Regions from separate parts of the Mesorhizobium sp. LNHC232B00 genome, predicted to be linked through region 2. Evidence: predicted binding sites of a transcription regulator. Region 2 holds the regulator's gene; the other holds the start of a gene.
What was found. Region 2 encodes PhoB, which activates phosphate uptake and scavenging genes when phosphate is short. Its sites were predicted from a motif close to TGTCATNNANCTGTCAT; they were not measured.

Region 1 (11,014 bases), on a different contig from region 2:
GGCGTCACCGGCACCTCGGCCGCCAACAGGCTCGCCGAAGAGGCCGATGTGGTGCTGGCCATCGGCACGCGCCTGCAGGATTTCACCACCGGCTCGTGGGCGCTGTTCAAGAACTCCGGCAAGACCATCATCGGGCTCAACGTGCAGCCTTTCGATGCCGGCAAGCACCGCGCGCTGCCGCTGGTCGCCGACGCGGTCGAGGGGCTGGCCGAACTGGGTGCCGCGCTCAAGGGCTGGAAAGCGCCTGCCGCCTGGACCGACAATTCCGCTGCCGGGAAGAAGGCCTGGCAGGTTGACGCCTCCAAGGTGACGGCGTCGACCAACGCTGCCTTCCCCTCGGATGCGCAGGTGATCGGCGCCGTGCAGCGTGCAATGGGGTCAGGCGTGATTTTGCTGAACGCGTCGGGCGGCCTGCCGGGTGAACTGCATAAACTCTGGCAGGCGGGAGCGCCCGGCTCGTACCATGGCGAATATGGCTTCTCGACCATGGGCTACGAGATTGCCGGCGGGCTCGGCGCCAAGATGGCCAAGCCCGACCGGGAGATCGTCGTCATGGTCGGCGACGGCTCCTACCTCATGATGAATTCCGAAATCGCCACATCGGTGATGCTCGGCCTGAAGCTCACCATCGTGGTGCTCGACAACAGGGGTTATGGCTGCATCAACCGGCTGCAGATGGCCACCGGCGGCGCCAACTTCAACAACCTCCTGAAGGACTCGCGCCACGAGATCCTGCCCGACATCGACTTCGCCGCGCACGCGGCGAGCCTGGGCGCGATCGCCGAAAAAGTGCCGTCGATCGCCGGGCTGGAAAGTGCGCTGCAAAAGGCCAAGGCAAACGACCGCACCACGGTGCTGGTCATCGACACCGACCCGCTGGTCTCCACCGATGCCGGCGGCCATTGGTGGGATGTGGCGGTGCCGGAAGTGTCGGCGCGGCCCCAGGTCAACGCGGCACGCAAGGCCTATGACGAGAAGCGGCAGATGCAGAGCGTTGGCGATTGATATCGGCGCTGACCCCCACCCCGCTGCTGCGCAGCGACCCTCCCCACAAGGGGGAGGGTGAACAAGAAACCGGAGCTAGAACTTGAAAGCCAAACTGGGCATGTCCCCCATTGCATGGTGGAACGACGATCTTGCCGAACTCAGCGATGACGTGTCGCTGGAAGAATGCCTGCGCCAGTCGCGTTCGGCCGGCTTCACCGGCATGGAGATGGGCCGGCGTTTTCCCAACGACCCCGCTGTCATGTTGCCGATCCTGAAGAAGGCTGACGTGACGCTGTGCGGCGGCTGGTTTTCCGGCACGCTGGTCGACGAAGAGATGGCAAAGAACCAGGATCGCATCCAGCCGATGATCGACCTGTTCAAGGCGGTGAACGCGCCTTGCATCGTCTATGGCGAGGTCGGCCGCTCGATCCAGGGCGACCGCTCCAAGCCGCTGGCCACCAAGCCGATACTCTCGGACGACGAGATGAAGGCTTATGCTGGGCGCCTGACCGCGTTCGGCGAATGGTGCGCCGGACAAGGCATGCCGCTCTCCTATCACCACCATATGGCGGCGGTGGTCGAGACCGAGCCGGAGCTCGACGCCTTCATGCGCCATTCCGGCGAAGGCATTCCGCTGCTGCTCGACGCCGGACATCTGGCCTTCGCCGGCGGCGATGTGCTGCGCGCCATCGACAACCACCACAAGCGCATCAGCCACGTGCATGTGAAGGATGTGCGCATGGGGGTGATCGAAAAGCTCGATCGCACCAAGCAATCCTTCCTCGACGCGGTGGCGCTCGGCGCCTTCACCGTGCCGGGCGACGGTTCGCTGGATTTCGGCGCCATCGTGCAGCGCTTCGCCGACCATGGCTATGAGGGCTGGTTCGTGGTCGAGGCCGAGCAGGACCCGAAGAAGAACCCGCCGCTCAAGATGGCTGAGGTTGGCCACAAGGAATTGATGCGGGTGATGACATCAGCCGGCTACACGGTGGAAACCCAGGGTTTCCCGAATGCCTGATGCGAGGGTTCACGGCGAGGCAGGTTGCTGTAGGTTAGCCCGATGAAAGATTCCGAGCACCCCTTCTTCCGCCCGCTTTGGCGGCGTGTCGCCGTCGTCGCGGTCTGCGTCATCTGGTCGATCATCGAGTTCGCCACCGGCACCCCGTTCTGGGGCGTCATCGCGCTCGGCTTCGCCGGCTACGGCGTCTGGCAGTTTTTCTACCTCTACAAGCCGGCGGACGAGAACAAGGCGCCGGCCGAGGGCGAACCGAAGGAGTAACTGATCGCATGCGTTGGCGATTGGCTTGCAGTGCTTCTAACTTCGTCATCCTGGGGCGGAGCAAGGAGCGCAGCGACTCAGCTCAGACCCTAGGATCCATGCCATGACTTTGAGGCTGGTGTGACGGTGCAGAATTCCGCTCCGCTGTGCCCTTCGGCCGAGGTAACGGCATGGATCCTAGGGTCTTCGCGACGGAGCTTCGCTCCTGCTACGCCCTAGGATGACGAAGTCGGAAGGGCGCCGGCCGAAGATTTGCGATGGCCCTTTCAAACACACGGCTTGGCTTCCCGGAGCCTTCACGCCAACGGAATAGGAGACAAAAAATGTCGAAGCTGCTCGTCAAAGCCGGCAAAGGCCATGGCCGCGTCGCCCATGTGACGCCGGAAAGCGCCGGCTGGACCTATGTCGGTTTCGACCTGCATCGGCTGAAGCCGGGCGAAACGGCTTCCGGAAAGACTGACAACCGCGAAATCTGCCTGGTGTTCGTCACCGGCAAGGGCAAGGCGAAGGCCGGCGGCAAGGATCTCGGCCTGCTCGGCGAACGCATGTCGCCCTTCGAAGGCAAGCCATGGTCGGTCTACGTGCCGCAGGGGTCGGACTGGTCGGTGATCGCGGATACCGAGCTGGAGCTCGCCATCTGCTCGGCGCCGGGCCTCGGCGGCGGGCTGCCGGTTCGGGTGATCGGACCCGACGATCTCGGCCAGGAGGTGCGCGGCAAGGGCACCAATACGCGCTACGTCACCAATATACTGCCGGAAGGCCAGCCGGCGGACTCGTTGCTGGTGGTCGAGGTCATCACGCCCGGCGGCCACACATCGAGCTACCCGCCGCATAAGCATGACCAGGACAATCTGCCTGCCGAATCCTATCTCGAGGAAACCTACTACCACCGCCTCAACCCGCCGCAGGGCTTTGCCTTCCAGCGCGTCTACACCGACGCCGACAAGAGCGGCCATCGCGCGCTCGACGAGGCGATGGCGGTCGAGGACGGCGACGTCGTGCTGGTGCCCGAGGGCTATCATCCCTGCGCCGCCTGCCATGGCTATGATCTCTATTATCTCAACGTCATGGCCGGACCGAAGCGGACGTGGAAATTCCACAATGCGCCCGAGCACGAATGGTTGATGAAGACCTGACCCTTCCGGGTTTTCGGCCGAAGCCACTGGTCCAGTTCGGAAAAATCGTCGGCTAAGGACCGACAGGGGTCGATTTGCCATCGAAAACCCTTCAAAGCTTCGTCAATCCGTCATGGAAATCACCTATGGCAGCGAGACTGACGAGGATTTTTTCATGCGTTATGCCATTTATTTCACCCCGCGGCAGGACGAACCGCTGGCGCGGATCGCCGCCAACTGGCTGGGCCGCGACCCGTTCGGCGCCGCGACGAAGCCGGTCGAGGCGGTGGCTGACCTGTCGGCGGCGGAAGTCGCCTTCCACACCGCTTCGGCGCGCCGCTACGGCTTTCACGCGACGCTGAAGGCGCCCTTCCGCCTGGCGGCCAACGAGACCGAGGCCTCGCTGCGCGCGGCACTCGACCATTTTGCCGAAGCAACGCCGGTGGTGACGATCCCGCGTCTCGTCGTCAGCCAGATCGACAGTTTTTTCGCGCTGGTGCCGGAAGGGCCGCTGCCGCCGCTCAACCGTTTCGCCGATGACGTCGTGCGCGATTTCGACCGGTTCCGTGCGCCGCTGACCGAGGCCGAGATCGAGCGGCGCAGCCCGGATTCGCTGAAGCCGGCCGAGTTTCGCAACCTCTGCCAGTGGGGTTACCCCTATGTCTTCGAGACCTTCCGCTTCCACATGACGCTGTCCGGCCGGGCCGGGCCACAGGAAAGCCCACGTCTGCGCGCAGCAATCGACAGCCTGTTCGCGGACGTGCTTCGGCAACCGGTGCTGGTGGATGCGCTGACGCTGTTTGTCGAACTCGAGCCGGGAGCACCGTTCATGGTGCTTTCCCATCACGCGCTTGGGCGCCGCCCGGCCAGAAAGACCGCCTGAGCCGGAACAATTCCGACAGGAAGAACCAAGGATTGCCTGAAATGACCGCCGAGACCGTTCTTTCCAATGCCCGCATCGTGCTTGCCGACGAGATCGTCGAGGGCTCGCTGGTGCTGCGCGGCGGCTTTATCGCCGACGTCGATGCAGGTAGCAGCCCGACCGGCGAGGACATGGGCGGCGACTATGTCATTCCGGGGCTGGTCGAACTGCATACCGACCATCTGGAGGGCCATTACGCACCAAGGCCGAAGGTGCGCTGGAATCCGATCGCGGCTGTGCTTGCGCATGACGCGCAGGTGGCGACGGCCGGCATCACCACCGTGCTCGACGCCTTGCGCGTCGGCATGGACGAGGACGCCGATCTTACCTTGGCCGATATCCGCAAGCTGGCGGATGCCATCGAGGACAGCGTCGCGCAGGATCGTCTGCGCGCCGATCATTTCCTGCATCTGCGCTGTGAGGTTTCGGCGCCAGACTGCTTGCAGGCCTTCGCCAATTTCGACGGCGACGAGCGGGTCAAGCTGGCATCGCTGATGGACCATGCGCCGGGACAGCGCCAGTTCGTCAATCTGGAAACCTACGCCTATTATTACCAGCGCAAGCTGAAGCTGACCGACCGCGACTTCAAGCTGTTCTGCGAGAAGCGGATGGGCGAGTCGGCGCTCAATTCGAGGCCGAACCGGGTGCATATCGCCGCCGCCTGCCAGGAGCGCGGCATCGTACTGGCCAGCCATGACGATGCCACCATTGGCCATGTCGGCGAGGCGATCGAACAGGGCGTGCGCGTCGCCGAGTTCCCGACCACGCAAGAAGCCGCGCGCGCTTCGAAAGAAGCCGGGCTCGGCGTGCTGATGGGTGCGCCCAACGTCATGCGCGGCGCCTCGCATTCGGGCAATGTCTCGGCCCGCACGCTGGCGAGCGACGGCCTGCTCGACATCCTGTCATCAGACTATATTCCGTTCAGCCTGATCCAGTCCGCCTTCTTCCTCGGTGACGTGGTCGAGGGCATCTCGCTGCCGCAGGCGGTCGCCATGGTTTCGAAGAACCCGGCCGAAGCCGTTGGCCTCAACGACCGCGGCATCATCGAGCAGGGCCGCCGCGCCGATCTGGTGCGCGTGCGCGTCGACGACCATGTCCCGGTGGTGCGCACCGTCTGGCGGCAGGGACTGCGGGTTGCATGATGGTGTCGGCCTTGATCGAGCGTGAACTGTCCGCCGAAACGTTTCCGATCCGCCATGGCGTTTTCGTCGCGGTCGTCGGCCCGAGCGGCGCCGGCAAGGACACGGTGATCGGCTACGCCCGCGCGCTGTTCACCGATGAGACGCGGCTGGAGTTCGTCCGCCGCGTCATCACCAGGCCGTGCGATGCGGCGAGCGAGGATCACGACACGCTGGCCGACGCCGCCTTCGTCGAGGCCGAGGCCGACGGCGCCTTCGCCATCTCCTGGGAGGCGCATGGCCTGCGCTATGGCCTGCCCGCCGATGTCGACTGGTCGGTGGCCAACGGCCACGTCGCGGTGGCGAATGTATCGCGCGCGGTCATTCCGGTGTTGCGCCAGCGCTACGCCAACCTGGCCATCGTCGAGATCACCGCCTCGCCCGATGTGCTGGCCGAGCGGCTGGCGATGCGCGGCCGCGAGTCGCGCGGCGAAGTGCTGGCGCGGCTGGCACGCAGCGCCAATGTCACCCTGTCCGGTCCGGGCGTCACCCCGATCGACAACAGCGGCGCGCGCGAAGTGGCCGGCGAACGCTTCGCCGAGCTGTTGCGCAAGGCCATGGCCTTTTCCGACATGTCGGGCCTGATCTGATCAAGAGCAGATCCAGGAAAGTGTGAAACGGTTTCCAATCAGAATTGCGCCGAACAAGGAGGTAGGACCTGCCCTCCTGCAGCCACGGCGTGTGCGGCTCGACTGGACGAAGCTCCGCCGGCTAGCGCCTCGCTTGCTTTTGCTGCCATCGAAGCATTGCGTGATGCTGACCGCACAGTGATCTGAACTGCCCTTCCGAAGGTGGAAACGAACGGCAAAAAAGATCATGCTCGACCGAGACGATACAGGAAGCCTCTCATGCAAACACTGACGCCCATCCTCTCGACGGTCACGGCGGCGTTTCTCGCGTCCGTCGTCGAGGTCGTCGAGGCCTTCACCATCGTGCTTGCGGTCGGAGTGGCGCGCGGTTGGCGCCCGGCGCTGACGGGTGCCGCGCTGGCCCTGGCGGTGCTGGCGGCGCTGGTACTGGCGTTTGGCCCGTTGCTGGCGCTGGTGCCGACCACCGCGCTGCAATTCGCCGTCGGGGTACTCTTGATCCTGTTCGGCATGCGCTGGCTGCGGAAGGCCATCCTGCGCAGTGTCGGCGTCATCGCCCTGCATGACGAGGAAGCAGCCTTCGCCAAGAAAACCGCCGCGTTGCACCGACAGGCCAATGACCGCCGCGCCGACTACCTCGCCGGGTTGGCCTCGTTCAAGGCGGTGCTGCTGGAAGGCGTCGAGGTGGTGTTCATCGTCATTGCCGTCGGCGCGGCCCACGGGCAGACGCTTTACGCCGGCCTGGGCGCGCTGGTGGCATTCATCCTGGTGATGCTTGTCGGATCGGCCGTCCACCGGCCGCTGGCGCGCGTTCCCGAGAATGCGCTCAAATTCGTGGTCGGGCTGATGCTGACCAGCTTCGGCATCTTCTGGACCGGCGAGGGCATTGGTGCCGACTGGCCGGGCGCCGATCTCGCTCTGCTCGCCATCTTCGCAATGGTCGCGCTGGCGTCCTTCGCCATGGTGCGCTGGCTGCGCAGCACCTATCCCGCCGCCGCTGGAGGGCTCGCCCGATGAACGCCGTTCGTCTCATTGCCAGGGAGTTCTTGGGCATGTTCGTCGATGACGGCAACCTGGCGCTGCTGGCGCTGGTCCTGGTGGCCGCCGTCGTGGCGGCGGTGAAGCTGCTGGCGCTGCCGCCGCTCATCGGCGGCGTGCTGCTGCTGGTCGGCTGCCTCGCCGTCCTGCTGCATAGCGTTCGCCGCGCGGCCCGCCGGACCGATCGATAGCGACCGGCCCGCACGGGATGTTCCTTGCCGCTGAATTGGCGGCGCGGCTATTCCGCCGGCGCGCCGGCGACGTTCTTGCGGGCGGCCTCGACCATCAGCCGCCGTGCCCTGAACACGCCCCATTGCTGATCGACCAGCACGCCGATGAGGATGACGCCGCCCATCACCGCGAAGTTGAGGGAGGACGGAATGCCGAGCAGATTGACGAGGTTCTGCAGCTCCTGCAGCAGCACGGTGCCGAGAACGACGCCGATCAGCGAGCCTTCGCCGCCGCGCAGCGAGAAGCCGCCCAGCACTGCCGCGGCGATGGCATAGAGCTCGTAGAACTGGCCGTGGCTGGCCGGCGAGATGGAGCGCGTATACATGGCGAAATAGATCGCCGACAAGGCCGTCAGCACGCCGCAGATGACATAGGCGGCCATGACGATGCGGCCGGTGCGGATGCCCGAATATTTCGCGGCTTCCTCGTTCTTGCCGATGGCGTAGAGATAACGGCCGAACACCGATCGGTGCAGCACCACCCACATGACGATGGCGATGACGATCAGCGCGATGAAGGAGTTCGGCACGCCCCAGGAGCGGCCGGCGGTGAGGAATTCCAGCTCGGGGAAATTCTGGCCGAAGGCGAAGCCGGCGGTGCCGTCGGCGGTGTAGAAGCGGGCGACGCCGCGATAGATCAGAAGCCCGCACAAGGTCACCACGAAGGGCTGCAGCTTGAGCCGCGTGATCAGCCAGCCATGCACCAGGCCGATGATGGCGCCAAGCGCGATGATCAGCACGAAGGCCAGCGGCCAGTCCAGATCGCGCACGGCGATGAAGTCGATGAACAGCGTTCCCAGCAAGGCGACCACCGAGCCGACCGACAGTTCGATGCCGCCGGTGATGATGACGAAGGCCTGGCCGATCGACAGGATGCCGAACAGGCCGATCAGGTTCGAGGTGTTGGCAAGGTTGATTGGCAACAGGAAGCGCGGATTGATGATGGCCACGATCGCGCCGACCACCAGGATCAGGATCAGCAGCCCAAGATCTTTCTTGCTCATCGTCTTCTCCCCAATGCCTGCCCGAGCAGGTTCGCGGGTCTCACGAGACCCGCGCTACAAAACTATTTCGGCTGCTTGCCCACCGCCAGCAGCAGCACGTTTTCCTGGCTGAACTGGTCCTTGTCGAGAATGCCGGATATCTGGCCCTCATGCATGACGGCGATGCGATCGGACACGCCGATCACCTCCTCCATGTCGCTGGAGATCATCAGCACGGCGACGCCGGCATCGGCAAGCGCCCGCATCAGCCCGTAGATTTCGGCCTTGGCGCCGATGTCGATGCCGCGCGTCGGCTCGTCGAGGATCATCACTTTCGGGTTCATGGCCAGCCACTTGCCGAGCACGACCTTCTGCTGGTTGCCGCCCGACAGCGTGCCGGTGCGCGTCTGCACCGAAGGCGCCTTGATGCCGAGGTCTTTCTTCTGCTTCTCGGCGGTGGCGCTTTCCGCACTTGCCGAGACCAATGACCGCTTCGCATGCGCCGGCAGATTGGGCAGCGATATGTTCTGCGCGATCGACAGGTCGAGCAGGATGCCGGTCAGCTTGCGGTCTTCCGGGACCAGGAAGATGCCGCGCGCGACGGCGTCGGCGGCCGAGCCAAGCACAAGCGGTTTGCCATCGAGTTCGAGCGTGCCACCAAGGCTGCCTTCGATGCCGAAGAACACCCGCGCCAGTTCGGTGCGGCCGGAGCCGACAAGGCCGGCAAGGCCGAGGATTTCGCCGCGCCTGACGTCGAGGTCGACGGGCCGGCCGGGATAGGTGGGGGTGCGCACCGCCTTGGCCGCGAGGGCAACGGCACCGGGGGCCCGGGCTGCTTCGGAGGCCTTCTCGCGTTCCTTCAGCATGCGGCCGATCATCAGCTTGACCATCTGGTCGTGGTTGATGTCGCGTTTCTGAAGCGTGCCGGCCAGCATGCCGTCGCGCAGCACGACGACACGGTCGGCGACGCGCTCGATCTCGTGCAGGCGGTGCGAAATGAAGATGACGCTGATGCCGTCGGCCTTCAGCGCCTTGATGACGTCGAGCAATTTGTCGGTCTCGGCGATCGGCAGGCTCGATGTCGGCTCGTCGAGGATGACCAACCGCGCCTTGATCGACAGCGCCTTGGCGATCTCGACCATCTGCTGCTGGGCGAGCGACAGGTCGGCGACTTGCATGTCGGCTGAGAAATTGGCGCCAACGCGCTTGAGCAGCGGCGCCACCATGGCGCGCAGCCGGGCGCGGTCGACGAGCCTGAGCGGCCCGGCGCGCAGCGGCTCGCGGCCGAAGAAGATGTTGGCGGCGACATCGAGATTGTCGAACAGGTTGAGTTCCTGGTGGACGAAGGCGATGCCCGAACCCAGGCTGCCTTCGACCGTCAGGCTGTTGTGGGCGGTGCCGTCGACGGTGATGGTGCCGGTGTCCGGCTTGGTGACGCCGCCGAGGATCTTCATCAAGGTGGATTTGCCGGCGCCGTTCTCGCCGACGAGGCCGATGACCTCGCCCGGCCTCACCTCCATGGAAAAACCATCGAGCGCGACGACGCCCGGATAGGTCTTGCGCACGTTCTCAAGGCTGAGAAACGGGTTGGTCGCGGCGATGGATGTGTCGGAATAATTCATCATGCCTGACAGCAGTTGACGGGCCGGCCTCCCGGCAGACTGACGGTCCTCGACGGGTTCGTCAATGCGAACAGCCGGCTCAAGCGACTTGAGCCGGCTGAACTGCCTTGGGCTTAGTTTCCAGACATCGCCTTCAGATTGGCGGCGTAGGCGTCGACGTCATCCTTGCCGATGATCTTGGTCGGGATGATGATCAAATTGCCCTCCGGGATGCCCGACTTGTCGCCCTTGAGATAGGCGGCCATCAGCTTCATGCCCTGATAGGCCCATTCGAAGGGCTGCTGCACGACGGTGGCGGCAATGGTGCCTTCCTTGACGCCGCCCAGCGTGATCGGATCGTCATCGAAACCGACGACGGTGATCGAGCCGAGCTTGCCGGCGTCGCGCAGCGCTTCATAGATGCGCGGCGTGTTGTAGGAGTAGAAGCCGACCATGCAGGTGACGTCGGGGCTCGCGACCAGCGCGTCCTCGACATTCTTCTTGGCGCGGGCCTGATCGATGTCGTCGCCGCGCACGTCGACGAGTTCGATCTTGGTGCCGGCCAGACCGTCCTTCATGCCCTGGATACGTTCCTTGGCATTGTCGGCGCCGAGCAGGCCGACGAAGCCCAGGCACTTGCCGCCATCGGGCATCGCCTTCTTGGCGATTTCGGCCGCCTGCTTGCCGGCATCGACGTTGGACGAGCCGATATAGGCGACGCGTTTGGTCTGTGGAGCATCCGAATCGGTGGTGAACAGCGCCGTTTGCGAGGCGATCTTGTTCAGGCCGTCGGTCGAGGTCTTGGGATCGACGGCCGAGACCATGATGCCCTTGACGCCGGCCGTCACCAGATCGTCCATCAGCCGCTGCTGGATGGCGACCGAGGACTGTTCCGGATATTTGAGCTCGAGCGTGTAGTCGGGCAGTTCGCCCTGCGCCTTCTTGACGCCGGCTTCGGCCGCCTTCCAGAAATCGGAAGCGCCGTTGACGACGAAGGCCAGCGTCGGCTTGTCGTCGGCGCGCGCGATGGCTGTCGCCGTGAGGCCAAGCAGCAGCGCTGCGGTGGCCACGGATGCATTGCGTATCAAGGATTT
Region 2 (11,014 bases):
CCACGTCGCTTCACCAGAGCCGCAAGCGCAAGAATGGCGTGATGATGACGCTGTGCGTCGCCGCGGCGGGCATCGGCCTTGCCTGGCTGGCGCTCATTCTCGGCGCCTTGCTCTACAAGGGCCTGTCGGGCGTCAATCTTTCGGTCTTCACGGAAATGACCCCGCCGCCCGGCGACGCCGGCGGCCTGCTCAACGCCATCTACGGCAGCATCGTGATGACCGTCATCGGCATCATTGTCGGCACGCCGATCGGTGTGCTGGCCGGCACCTACATGGCCGAATACGGCCGCTTTTCGAAGCTCACCACCATTGTCCGCTTCATCAACGACATCCTTCTGTCGGCGCCGTCGATCATCATCGGCCTGTTCGTCTACGAATTGATGATTCGGCCGATGGGGCACTTCTCGGCGATCGCCGGCGCCGTCGCGCTGGCGATCCTGGTCATCCCCGTCGTCGTGCGCACCACCGAGGACATGCTCAATCTGGTGCCCAACGCCTTGCGCGAAGCCGGCACCGCGATCGGCGCGCCGCGCTGGGTGGTCATCCGTTCTGTCGCCTACCGCGCCGCGCTTTCGGGCATCGTCACCGGCATATTGCTGGCCATTGCCCGTATCTCCGGCGAGACGGCGCCGCTGCTGTTCACCGCGCTCAACAACCAGTTCTGGTCGAGCAATCTCAACGCGCCGATGGCCAGCCTGCCTGTCACCATCTTCCAGTTCGCTCTCAGCCCCTACGAGGAATGGCAGCAACTGGCCTGGACCGGCGCACTCATAATTACATTGACGGTTCTCGCGCTCAGCATCTTTGCGCGCAGCCTGACCGGACGCAGAGAGGACAAATGAGCCAGATGTTGTCTCCAGACATGACGATCGCCGCCGAGGCAGCCGCCAAGGCAAAGATCGAGGTCAAGAACCTCAATTTCTACTACGGCCAGTCGAAGGCGCTGAAGGACATCACGCTGTCGCTGCCCGAACGCAGCGTCACCGCCTTCATCGGACCGTCGGGCTGCGGAAAGTCGACGCTGCTGCGCGTCTTCAACCGCATCTACGAGCTCTATCCCAGGCAGACAGCCGAGGGCCAGGTGCTGCTCGACGGCAAGAACGTTCTCGACCGCTCGCAGGATCTCAACCTGTTGCGCACCAAGATCGGCATGGTGTTCCAGAAGCCGACGCCGTTCCCGATGTCGATCTATGAGAACATCGCCTTCGGTGTCAGGCTCTATGAGAAGATCAGCAAGGCCGAGATGGACGGCCGCGTCGAACAGGCGCTGAAGCGCGCAGCACTCTGGACCGAGGTCAAGGACAAGCTCAATGCCAGCGGCCTCAGCCTTTCGGGCGGCCAGCAGCAGCGGCTCTGCATTGCCCGTACCGTGGCGGTGAAGCCGGAAGTCATCCTGCTCGACGAGCCGGCCTCGGCGCTCGATCCGCTGTCGACCGCCAAGATCGAGGAGCTGATCGACGAATTGCAGGCCGACTACACGATCGTCATCGTCACCCACAACATGCAGCAGGCGGCGCGCGTGTCGAAGCAGACGGCCTTCATGTACCTGGGCGAACTGGTCGAGTTCGACAAGACGGAGAAGATATTCACGTCGCCCCGCGAGAAGCGCACGCAGGACTACATCACCGGCCGCTTCGGCTGATCGCACGCATACGAGGACCAGGATCATGGCCGAACACACGGTTGCAGCCTTCGACGAAGATCTCGGACAGATCAGCAGGCTGATCAGCGACATGGGCGACCTCGCCGGCTCGATGGTCGGCGGTGCCACCAAGGCGCTGCTGAACTCCGACAATGCGCTCGCCCAACGCGTCGTCTCCGATGACGCGATCATGGATGCGCGCCAGCGCGAGCTGGACGACCGCGCCATCACGCTGATCGCCAAGCGCCAGCCGATGGCCGACGATCTGCGCCACGTCGTGGGCTCGATCCGCATGGCCGGCGATCTCGAACGCATCGGCGACCTTGCCAAGAACATCGCCAAGCGCGTCGGCACGGTCGGGCTCTCCGCCACGCCGCGCGACCTGTCGCACTCCATCGACGCGATGGCGCAGCTGGTGCTGATCCAGGTTCAGGGTGTCATCGAGGAATATGCGGCGCGCGATGCCGACGCACTGGCCAAGCTGCGCGCCGACGACGAGCGTATCGACGTCAAATACACTTCGGTGTTCCGCGAACTGCTGACCTACATGATGGAAGATCCGCGCAACATCACCGCCTGCACGCATCTTCTGTTCTGCGCCAAGAACCTCGAACGCATCGGCGACCACGTGACCAACATCGCCGAGAATGCGTATTATGTGCTGACCGGCACACAGCTGCCCGCCAATCGTCCGAAGCAGGACGAAACCGCGATGTCGGCGCCGGCGGCATAGCAGGGGTGACCAGCCGATGATCGCGCCACGCATCATGGTGGTGGAGGATGAGGAGCCGCTAGGGGTGCTGCTCCGCTACAATCTGGAATCCGAGGGCTACCAGGTCGAGGTGGTGACGCGCGGCGACGAGGCGGAGATCCGCCTGCAGGAGAACGTGCCCGACCTTCTGGTGCTCGACTGGATGGTGCCGGCGGTGTCCGGCATCGAACTCTGCCGGCGCCTGCGGATGCGGCCCGAGACCGAGCGGCTGCCGATCATCATGCTGACCGCGCGGGGCGAGGAGAGCGACCGCGTGCGCGGCCTGTCGACCGGCGCCGACGACTATCTGGTCAAGCCGTTCTCGACGCCGGAATTCATGGCACGCGTCAAGGCGCTGCTGCGCCGCGCTAAACCTGAAGTGCTGTCCAGCGTGCTCAAGGTCGGCGATATCGTGCTCGACCGCGAATCGCACCGCGTCTACCGCAAGAAGAGCGAGATCCGGCTCGGACCGACCGAGTTCCGCCTGCTCGAATTCATGATGCGCCATCCCGGCCGCGTGTTCTCGCGCAGCCAGTTGCTCGACAATGTCTGGGGCGAGACGATCTACATCGACGAGCGCACCGTCGACGTGCATGTCGGGCGGCTGCGCAAGGCGGTCAACAATGGCCGCATGCCGGATGTGATCCGCACGATTCGTGGGGCGGGCTACGCGATCCGGGAAGATTAGGGGATATGCTGATATTCAGGTGATGCCGGCCTGCGAATGGCGGCTTCCTGCGCTTCCGGTACTCACGGACCCAAATGTCCGCTCCGTTCCGGTTCTCGGAATCCACCATCCTCGCCTCGGCCTGACCTGAATCTCAGCACGTCCCAGGTCGCGATCCGATATTCGGTTCAGGCCACATTCTTCCCAGCCGCGCCTGCTCTCGCCTGCACGCCCGGCGCGAAAATCTCCTGGTCGACGAAGGTCAGCGCGCGCATGGCGCAGCCTTCGCGGATCAGCGGCAGTTCGTTAGGCTCGGTGTCGAAAGAGATCGATTTCGAGTGCTGGCCGCCGGCGGTCTGGGCAATCGCCTCGCGCAAGGCCGGCTCGATCAGGTCGAAGGCGGCGGCGCTGACGCCGACCATGGCGACGGGGGCGGGATCGATCAGCGCGAACAGGCTGCCGAGGCCATAGCCGAGTGCCTCGCCGGCCTTGCGATAGGCCTGGCGCTCCGGTCCGTCCTTGTCGCGCGCCGAGGCCGCCAGCGCCCGCATGTCGGCGTCGCTGACGTCGACCGGTTCGGTGTCCTCGCCAAGCTGCCTCGCGCTTCGCCAGATGGCGTAGTTGCCGGCGTAGGCCTCGACGCAGCCGCGCCGTCCGCAGCGGCAGAGTGCGCCGCCCGGCCGGTGGATCATGTGGCCGAATTCGCCACCCGACGAGTGGGTGCCGGTGAACAGTTGGCCTTTCAGCACCAGGCCCATGCCGATGCCGTGAGACAGCAGAATGGCGATGAAGTCGTCGCGGTAGCGCTCGGGATCGCGCCAGCGCAGCGCCACCGCCATCATGTTGCAGTCGTTTTCCATGGTGGCGGGGATGCCGAACTCGGCCTCGAATATGTCGGCGAACGCGATGTCGGTCTGCGGCGTGATCGGCGACCACAGCATGGCGCGCGCCTCGGTATCGGTGATGCCCTGGATGGCCAGTGCGATGCGGGCGACGCTGCGGACATCGATGTCGGGATCGTCGATGCGGCGCCGCACGATGGCGACGCATTCGCCGATCAGCGCCTCGCGCGACATAGTCAGCGTGTCCAGCCGGCGCTGTTCCTCCGATATCACCTGGCCGGCATAGTCGATGACGGCGACCGACAGGAAATTCAGCGACAGCACCACGGTCATCACCGCCGCCGCCTCCGGGTTGAGGGTAAGGCCGACCTGCGGCCGGCCGCGTTTCAGCGAGCCGGCCTCGCTCGGCTTGCCCTCGGTCAGGACGCCTTCGCCGATCAGGTCGGAGGAGATCGCCGAAATGGTCGAGTGGCTGAGACCGGTGGTGGCGGCGATCTCGGTGCGCGAAGGCTGACCGGCACGGCGCACGGCCGAGATCACCATGGCGCGGTTGCGCCGGCGCAGATCGTCGTGGCGGATTCCGACCGACATGTTTCCCACATCCTCCCGGTCGCCGCGGCCTTTCGTGCCTCCCGAAGGCCGCCAAGCGACGCCACCAAATACTGGCAGAAGCGCCGCACGCTGTCATTATTTATTCCGGAGCTCGAAAAAAAGTCCGCGGCACCTCAAAATCCATCAGAATCATCGTTGACAGTGTTCCGGCGATGGACCAGTGTTTTTTCGAGGCTCGAAAAAATAGGGCCTTTGTGCCGGCCTTAGGGTCAGTTTGGTCGCGCCGTACGCGGCGCAGGGAGGAATATCATGAAGAAATTCACAGCCGCCATCCTGGCGGGTGTCGCCATGTCGCTGACGCTTGCGTCGGTCGCGCAGGCGAAGGACAAGGTCATCGGCGTTTCCTGGTCCAACTTCCAGGAAGAGCGCTGGAAGACCGACGAGGCCGCGATGAAAAAAGCGATCGAGGCCGCCGGCGACAAGTACATCTCCGCCGACGCGCAGTCCAATCCCGGCAAGCAGCTCACCGATGTCGAAAGCCTGATCTCGCAAGGCGCCAATTCGCTGATCATCCTGGCGCAGGACGCCTCGGCCATCGGCCCGGCGGTGCAGAAGGCATTGGACGAAGGCATTCCGGTCGTCGGCTATGACCGCCTGATCGAGAACAAGGACGTCTTCTACCTGACCTTCGACAACAAGGAAGTCGGTCGCTTGCAGGCCAGCGCGGTGTTCAAGGCCAAGCCGGAAGGCAACTACGTCTTCATCAAGGGCTCGGGTGCCGATCCGAATGCCGACTTCCTGTTCTCGGGCTCGATGGAAGTGCTCAAGGAAGCCATCGACAGCGGCAAGATCAAGAATGTCGGCGAGGCCTATACGGACGGCTGGCTGCCCGCCAACGCCCAGAAGAACATGGAACAGTTCCTGACCGCCAACGACAACAAGGTCGACGCGGTGGTCGCGGCCAATGACGGCACCGCAGGCGGCGTCGTCGCGGCGCTGACGGCGCAAGGCCTTGCCGGCACCGTGCCGGTGTCCGGCCAGGACGGCGACCATGCGGCACTCAACCGCATCGCGCTCGGCACCCAGACCGTGTCGGTGTGGAAGGACGCGCGCGAGCTCGGCAAGAATGCCGCCGAGATCGCCTCGCAGCTGGCCGACGGCAAGAAGATGGCCGACATCGCCGGTGCGAAGGACTTCACGACGCCTGGCGGCAACACCGTCAAGTCGCTGTTCCTGACACCGGTTGCGATCACCAAGGACAATCTCAACGTGGTCATCGACGCCGGCTGGATCAAGAAGGACGAGGTCTGCGCGGGCGTCGCCGCTGGCAGCGTCGCGGCCTGCAACTGATCTCGAAGACGTCAGACAATGAAACGCCGCGGCTGCCAGGCCGCGGCGTTTTTTCAAGAAGATTTGTGTTTCCGCCGCTGGCGGGTAACTTCCAGGCTCTATTCCGGCATCCGCGCCAGACGGCAAGCCGGCGGGAGGATTTCATGACCGACACGACCTCAAATGCACCGGCCGACACCGCGCGGGCATCGGAACTTGGCGCGGTCGCCCGGTTTCTGAAGGCAACCGAACTCGACACACGCATGCTTGGCATGGTCGGTGCGCTGCTGGTCATCTGGATCGGCATTCACATCCTGTCGGGCGGACTGTTCCTGACGCCGCGCAATCTCTGGAACCTGTCGGTGCAGACGTCCTCGGTCGCGATCATGGCGACTGGCATGGTGCTGGTCATCGTCATGCGCAACATCGACCTTTCGGTTGGCTCCGTCGAAGGTGTGATCGGCATGATCATGGGCGTGGCGCAAGCCGAATCCCTCATTCGCGTCATCGGCTTCCAGCTTGGAAATCCCTGGCTCTGGATCATTGCACTGGCCGCCGGCGTGGTGCTCGGTCTCCTGATCGGCGCATTCCAGGGCTTCGTCATCGCCTACCTCGAAGTTCCGGCCTTCATCGTGACACTGGGCGGCCTGCTGGTCTGGCGCGGCATGGCATGGCTCATCACCAACGGGCGCACGGTCGCGCCACTCGACGCCACATTCCAGCTGATGGGGGGCGGACCGAGGGGCTCGATCGGCGCCACCGCCAGCTGGATCATCGGCGCCGTTGCTTGCGCGGCTGTCGCTTTCGCGCTGCTCAACGGTCGGTCGCAGCGCAAACGGTTCAACTTTCCGCTGCGTCCGGTCTGGGCGGAAACCTTTCTCGGCGTAGTCGCCTGCGCCGCCATCCTTTGCGCGGTGTGGATCGCCAATTCCTATCCGTGGCCAATCGGCATCGTACGCCAGTACGCACAGCAGAACGGCATCGCCATTCCTGAAAATGGACTGTTCATCGCCCACGGCATTGCCATACCGGTGCTGATGGCGGTCGCGGTCGGCATCGTCATGACGTTCATCACCAAGCGCACCCGTTTCGGCCGCTACGTGTTTGCCATCGGCGGCAATCCGGAGGCCGCCAATCTCGCCGGCATCAACACCCGATGGGTGACGATGAAGGTGTTCATGATCATGGGTGTGCTGGCCGCGATCAGCGCGGCGATCTCGTCGGCCCGTCTTAACGCGTCGACCAATGCGCTGGGCACGCTGGACGAGCTTTTGGTGATTGCCGCCGCCGTTATCGGCGGCACTTCGCTTGCCGGCGGCTCCGGAACGGTGCTCGGCGCCATGCTCGGCGCGCTGCTGATGCAGTCGTTGCAGTCCGGCATGGTGCTGCTCGGCATCGACTCACCGCTGCAGAGCATCGTTGTCGGCGCCGTGCTCGTCGTCGCGGTCTGGCTCGATACCGTCTACCGCAAGCGGGTCTAGGGAAGGAGAACCATCATGGCCGACAACACCGCTCCGGCATCTGCTCCCGCCGGCACGTCGCTGGTCGATATGCGCAACATCTCGATCGCCTTTGGCGGCATCCGTGCCGTCGACGACGCCTCGATCGATCTTTTCCCCGGCGAGGTCGTGGCGCTGCTCGGCCACAACGGCGCGGGCAAGTCGACCCTGATCAAGATCCTGTCCGGCGCCTACAAGCGCGATGCCGGCCAGATCTTCGTCAATGGCGAGGAAGCGGCGATCTCCAACCCGCGCGACGCCAAGAAATACGGCATCGAGACGATCTACCAGACGCTGGCGCTGGCCGACAATGTCGACGCCGCCGCCAACCTGTTCCTCGGCCGCGAGCTGATGACCGCCTGGGGCACGCTCGACGACGTCGCCATGGAGGCCGAGGCGCGCAAGGTGATGGGGCGGCTCAATCCCCGCTTCCAGCGCTTCAAGGAGCCGGTGATCAAGCTGTCTGGCGGACAGCGGCAATCGGTGGCGATCGCGCGCGCGATCCTGTTCAACGCCCGCATCCTGATCATGGACGAGCCGACCGCCGCACTCGGTCCACAGGAAACGGCGCAGGTCGGCGAACTGGTCAGGCAGCTCAAGTCGGATGGCATCGGCATCTTCCTGATCAGCCACGACATCCATGATGTGTTCGAACTGGCCGACCGGGTCTGCGTGATGAAGAACGGCCAGGTCGTCGGCACCGCGCGTACCACCGACGTGACGCAGGACGAGGTGCTCGGCATGATCATTCTGGGTAAATGTCCTCCGGGGGCCATTCCTGGGCCGGGTGCGCTGAAGATCGCCGCCTGAGGCCTTTTGGCGGTCCCATCGACCCGTCGGGCACGGTTGCCGCTCACGTGATGTATCAGCGATCACGATGGCATGGCATTGCCATTGTGTTGACCCGGCGATTTGCCCATAAAGGCCTGATATCGCTCATGGACCGCATCATCCGTTGAAGAAGCTTTTTCCAATCGTCGCGTTCATCGTGGTCGCGCTGATCAGCATGACCATGGCGGGGTTTGCCTATTTCGCGACGCAGGAAGCCGCCCGCATCAAGTTCGAAGGGGCGGCCGACGATGCGCTCAACCGAATCGAGAGCCGTATCGACCTGCATCTGTCGCTGCTGCGTTCCACGCAGGCTCTGTTCGACGCCCGCAACGGCGACATATCGCAGAATGAGTTCAAGGCATTCTTCAACGCGCTGGATATGAAGGACAATTTCGCCGGCCTGCGCGGCATAGGGTTCCTCCAACTCGTCAAGACGGGCGACGAGGCGGCTGTCGAACGCGATATCCTCCACGATTTCGGCGCCAGCCATCCGGTCTATCCGGATACGACGCAGCCCTGGCGCGCGCCCATCACTCTGTTCGAACCGCTGGATCCCTCCAACCAGGCGAGTATCGGCTACGACATGTTCAGCGAGCCGGTGCGGCGCGCGGCGATCGAAAAGGCAATGGCAGACGACCAGCAGCACGCGAGCGGGCTGGTGCAACTCGGCCAAGGCACCGGCGCCGCGCAGACCTTCACCGGCTTCCTGGTCTTCGTGCGGCTCAACGTCGAAACCGCGCCCGAGGTCATCAACGCATCGCGATCCTCGACCGCGGGCTTTCTCTACGCAGCCTTCCGGGCCCGCGACTTGTTCCAGATCGCGCTCAGCCGCACGCCGCTGCTGCCGGTCAACACCGAGATCTATGACGGCACGGTGAACGGCGACAATCTGTTGTTCCGGTCGGAGACGCCGCCCGCTTCGTCGTTTGGCGACGGGCTGCTGGTTACCCGCAAGATCATGGTGGCCGGCCGCGCATGGACCATATTGTTCAGGCCGACCAGCGCCTTTTTGCAACCGTCGTCGCGCGCCATCCCGGTGATGCTGGGGCTGTTCGGCCTGCTCGCGGCAGGCGCCATCGCGCTGGTGGCGCGCTATCAGGAACGGGCTTACGAGGCGGCATCGCGTCTGCACGAGACGACCGAAAAGAGCCTGCTCGAAAAGGACCTGATGCTGCAGGAGATGAAGCATCGCATCAAGAATTCGATCACCAGGGTGCTGGCGATCGCGCGGCAGACGGCGTCGCGGGCGACCGACGTCAACGAGTTTTCCGCATCCTTCTCGGCCAGGCTGCAGGCGATGGCGGCTTCCCAGGACATGCTGACGCGCTCGCGCTGGCAGAAGGCCGATCTCGCCGATCTGCTGCGCATCGAGCTTGGCCAGGTGTTCGGCAAGGAACTGCCCGAGGGGCTGCTGTCAGGGCCGGAGGTACTGCTCGACGAGACGACGACGCAGTCGCTTGGCCTGACCTTCCACGAACTGGCGACCAACGCGCTGAAATATGGCGATGCCGGCAATTCCGCCAATTCGCTTGGCAGTGACTGGGCGCTCAAGGTGGACTGGTCGCTGGAAGGGCGTGGGCGCGAGCGGACGCTGGCGCTGAACTGGCGGGAGGCCGGAAAAAAGAAAGTCGAGGCGCCGGCCGAAACCGGATTCGGCACCAAGCTGATCGACCTCAACGTCACGCGCGAACTGCGTGGCACGATCAAACGCGATTTCCAGGCCGATGGTCTGAAGGTGGAGATCAGAATTCCCTTGGTCGGCTGAGGTTCAGCCTGTCAGCAAGGATACACAGATTGCCGGTCATAGAAAAATCCGGAGGCCGGACACGGCCTCCGGATTTGCATTCCATTATCGCAGATTAGTTGCAGCGTGCCGTGTAGATACGGCCATGGCGGTCGCGATACTGGCAGTAGCCGTTCTGCAGCTTGCGCACCAGCAGGCCGGAACCGGCACCGACGGCCGCACCAATCAGCGCGCCCTTGCCACCGCCGACCAGGCCGCCGATACCGGCGCCAATCAAGCCGCCGCCAACCACGTCCTGCTCGGTGGAGGTGCAGCCGCTTAGAGCAGCCACCGCAACCATGGCAATAATCATCTTCCGCATTGAGTCACTCCTCACTTTGTGTCCACACTTTGGTAAGCACCAGCAGCCATTTAGCATGAAATAACGGGCTTTGCTGCTCCAATTTATTGTTGGCTAAGGTCGCCTTTTTCTGGGCGCGCCGCGTTCGATGCCACGACGAGGCTGGATATCGCCAGCGAGGCGTCGAGACTGCCATCGGTATGCACATTCCAGACGATCTGATCATAGTCATCCTCGAGTGCGGGATCGACGGCGAGGCACTTGGCGACGACATGTTGCGCCTGCCCCCGCACATCGCCCACGGCGAAGGGACGCTCGGCGGTGCATTCGTCGGCGGTCGCAAAGACGCTGACCGGAACCTGCAGCTCATGACAATCGGCCATCGAGTTGGTGCAACCGATGACCAGCAACAGTGCAGTGATGTGTTCCATGGCGAACCCTCTCGCCACAATAACGGTCCAGATCGGCCAAAAGTTCCTGGTTCCTGGGGGGTGGCTAGCGAATAATGGCTGTCGCGAGCAGCTAACATCACGTCCCCGTTGCCGGCGGGGCAGGATGGATCGCAGTCAGGTCAGCCGGAACACGGTGACCAGGAGAATCGTCGCGGCCGCGGCCAGGACCACCCCCCACAGCAGACCGTGATGAGGCGGGAAAAGTGGTTCCGCGGATGCGTCGGGATCCTGGAATTCGCCCATCGAAACACGAGCCGCCTGTTCCAGTCTGTTCATGTCGGAGACGGTCAAGCATTCCTCCCAATACCTTGTCGCAACCCAAGCAGGTTGCAGCAGTATCTGGGTAAAACAGCATCCGCCCTCAT

Region 1: X743_RS138725 (DUF1045 domain-containing protein) is a predicted target of PhoB. The motif match lies at 3,500-3,516, and genes of this name have one in related genera.

The regions. Positions count from the first base shown of each region.
Region 1 is NZ_AYWP01000054.1:5,398-16,411, forward strand. It holds gene iolD (3D-(3,5/4)-trihydroxycyclohexane-1,2-dione acylhydrolase (decyclizing)) at 1-1,005, shown strand, start outside; gene iolE (myo-inosose-2 dehydratase) at 1,088-2,005, shown strand; gene X743_RS138735 (hypothetical protein) at 2,048-2,266, shown strand; gene iolB (5-deoxy-glucuronate isomerase) at 2,590-3,402, shown strand; gene X743_RS138725 (DUF1045 domain-containing protein) at 3,557-4,264, shown strand; gene X743_RS138720 (alpha-D-ribose 1-methylphosphonate 5-triphosphate diphosphatase) at 4,306-5,445, shown strand; gene phnN (phosphonate metabolism protein/1,5-bisphosphokinase (PRPP-forming) PhnN) at 5,442-6,071, shown strand; gene X743_RS138710 (COG4280 domain-containing protein) at 6,330-7,085, shown strand; gene X743_RS138705 (hypothetical protein) at 7,082-7,297, shown strand; gene X743_RS138700 (ABC transporter permease) at 7,345-8,340, opposite strand; gene X743_RS138695 (sugar ABC transporter ATP-binding protein) at 8,403-9,941, opposite strand; gene X743_RS138690 (sugar-binding protein) at 10,055-11,014, opposite strand, start outside.
Region 2 is NZ_AYWP01000002.1:86,901-97,914, forward strand. It holds gene pstA (phosphate ABC transporter permease PstA) at 1-842, shown strand, start outside; gene pstB (phosphate ABC transporter ATP-binding protein PstB) at 839-1,642, shown strand; gene phoU (phosphate signaling complex protein PhoU) at 1,668-2,375, shown strand; gene phoB (phosphate regulon transcriptional regulator PhoB) at 2,392-3,081, shown strand; gene X743_RS166025 (ROK family protein) at 3,249-4,493, opposite strand; gene xylF (D-xylose ABC transporter substrate-binding protein) at 4,764-5,804, shown strand; gene X743_RS166015 (sugar ABC transporter permease) at 5,948-7,264, shown strand; gene X743_RS166010 (ATP-binding cassette domain-containing protein) at 7,280-8,092, shown strand; gene X743_RS166005 (CHASE domain-containing protein) at 8,238-9,878, shown strand; gene X743_RS166000 (YMGG-like glycine zipper-containing protein) at 9,973-10,218, opposite strand; gene X743_RS165995 (hypothetical protein) at 10,302-10,628, opposite strand; gene X743_RS1000000172705 (hypothetical protein) at 10,764-10,940, opposite strand.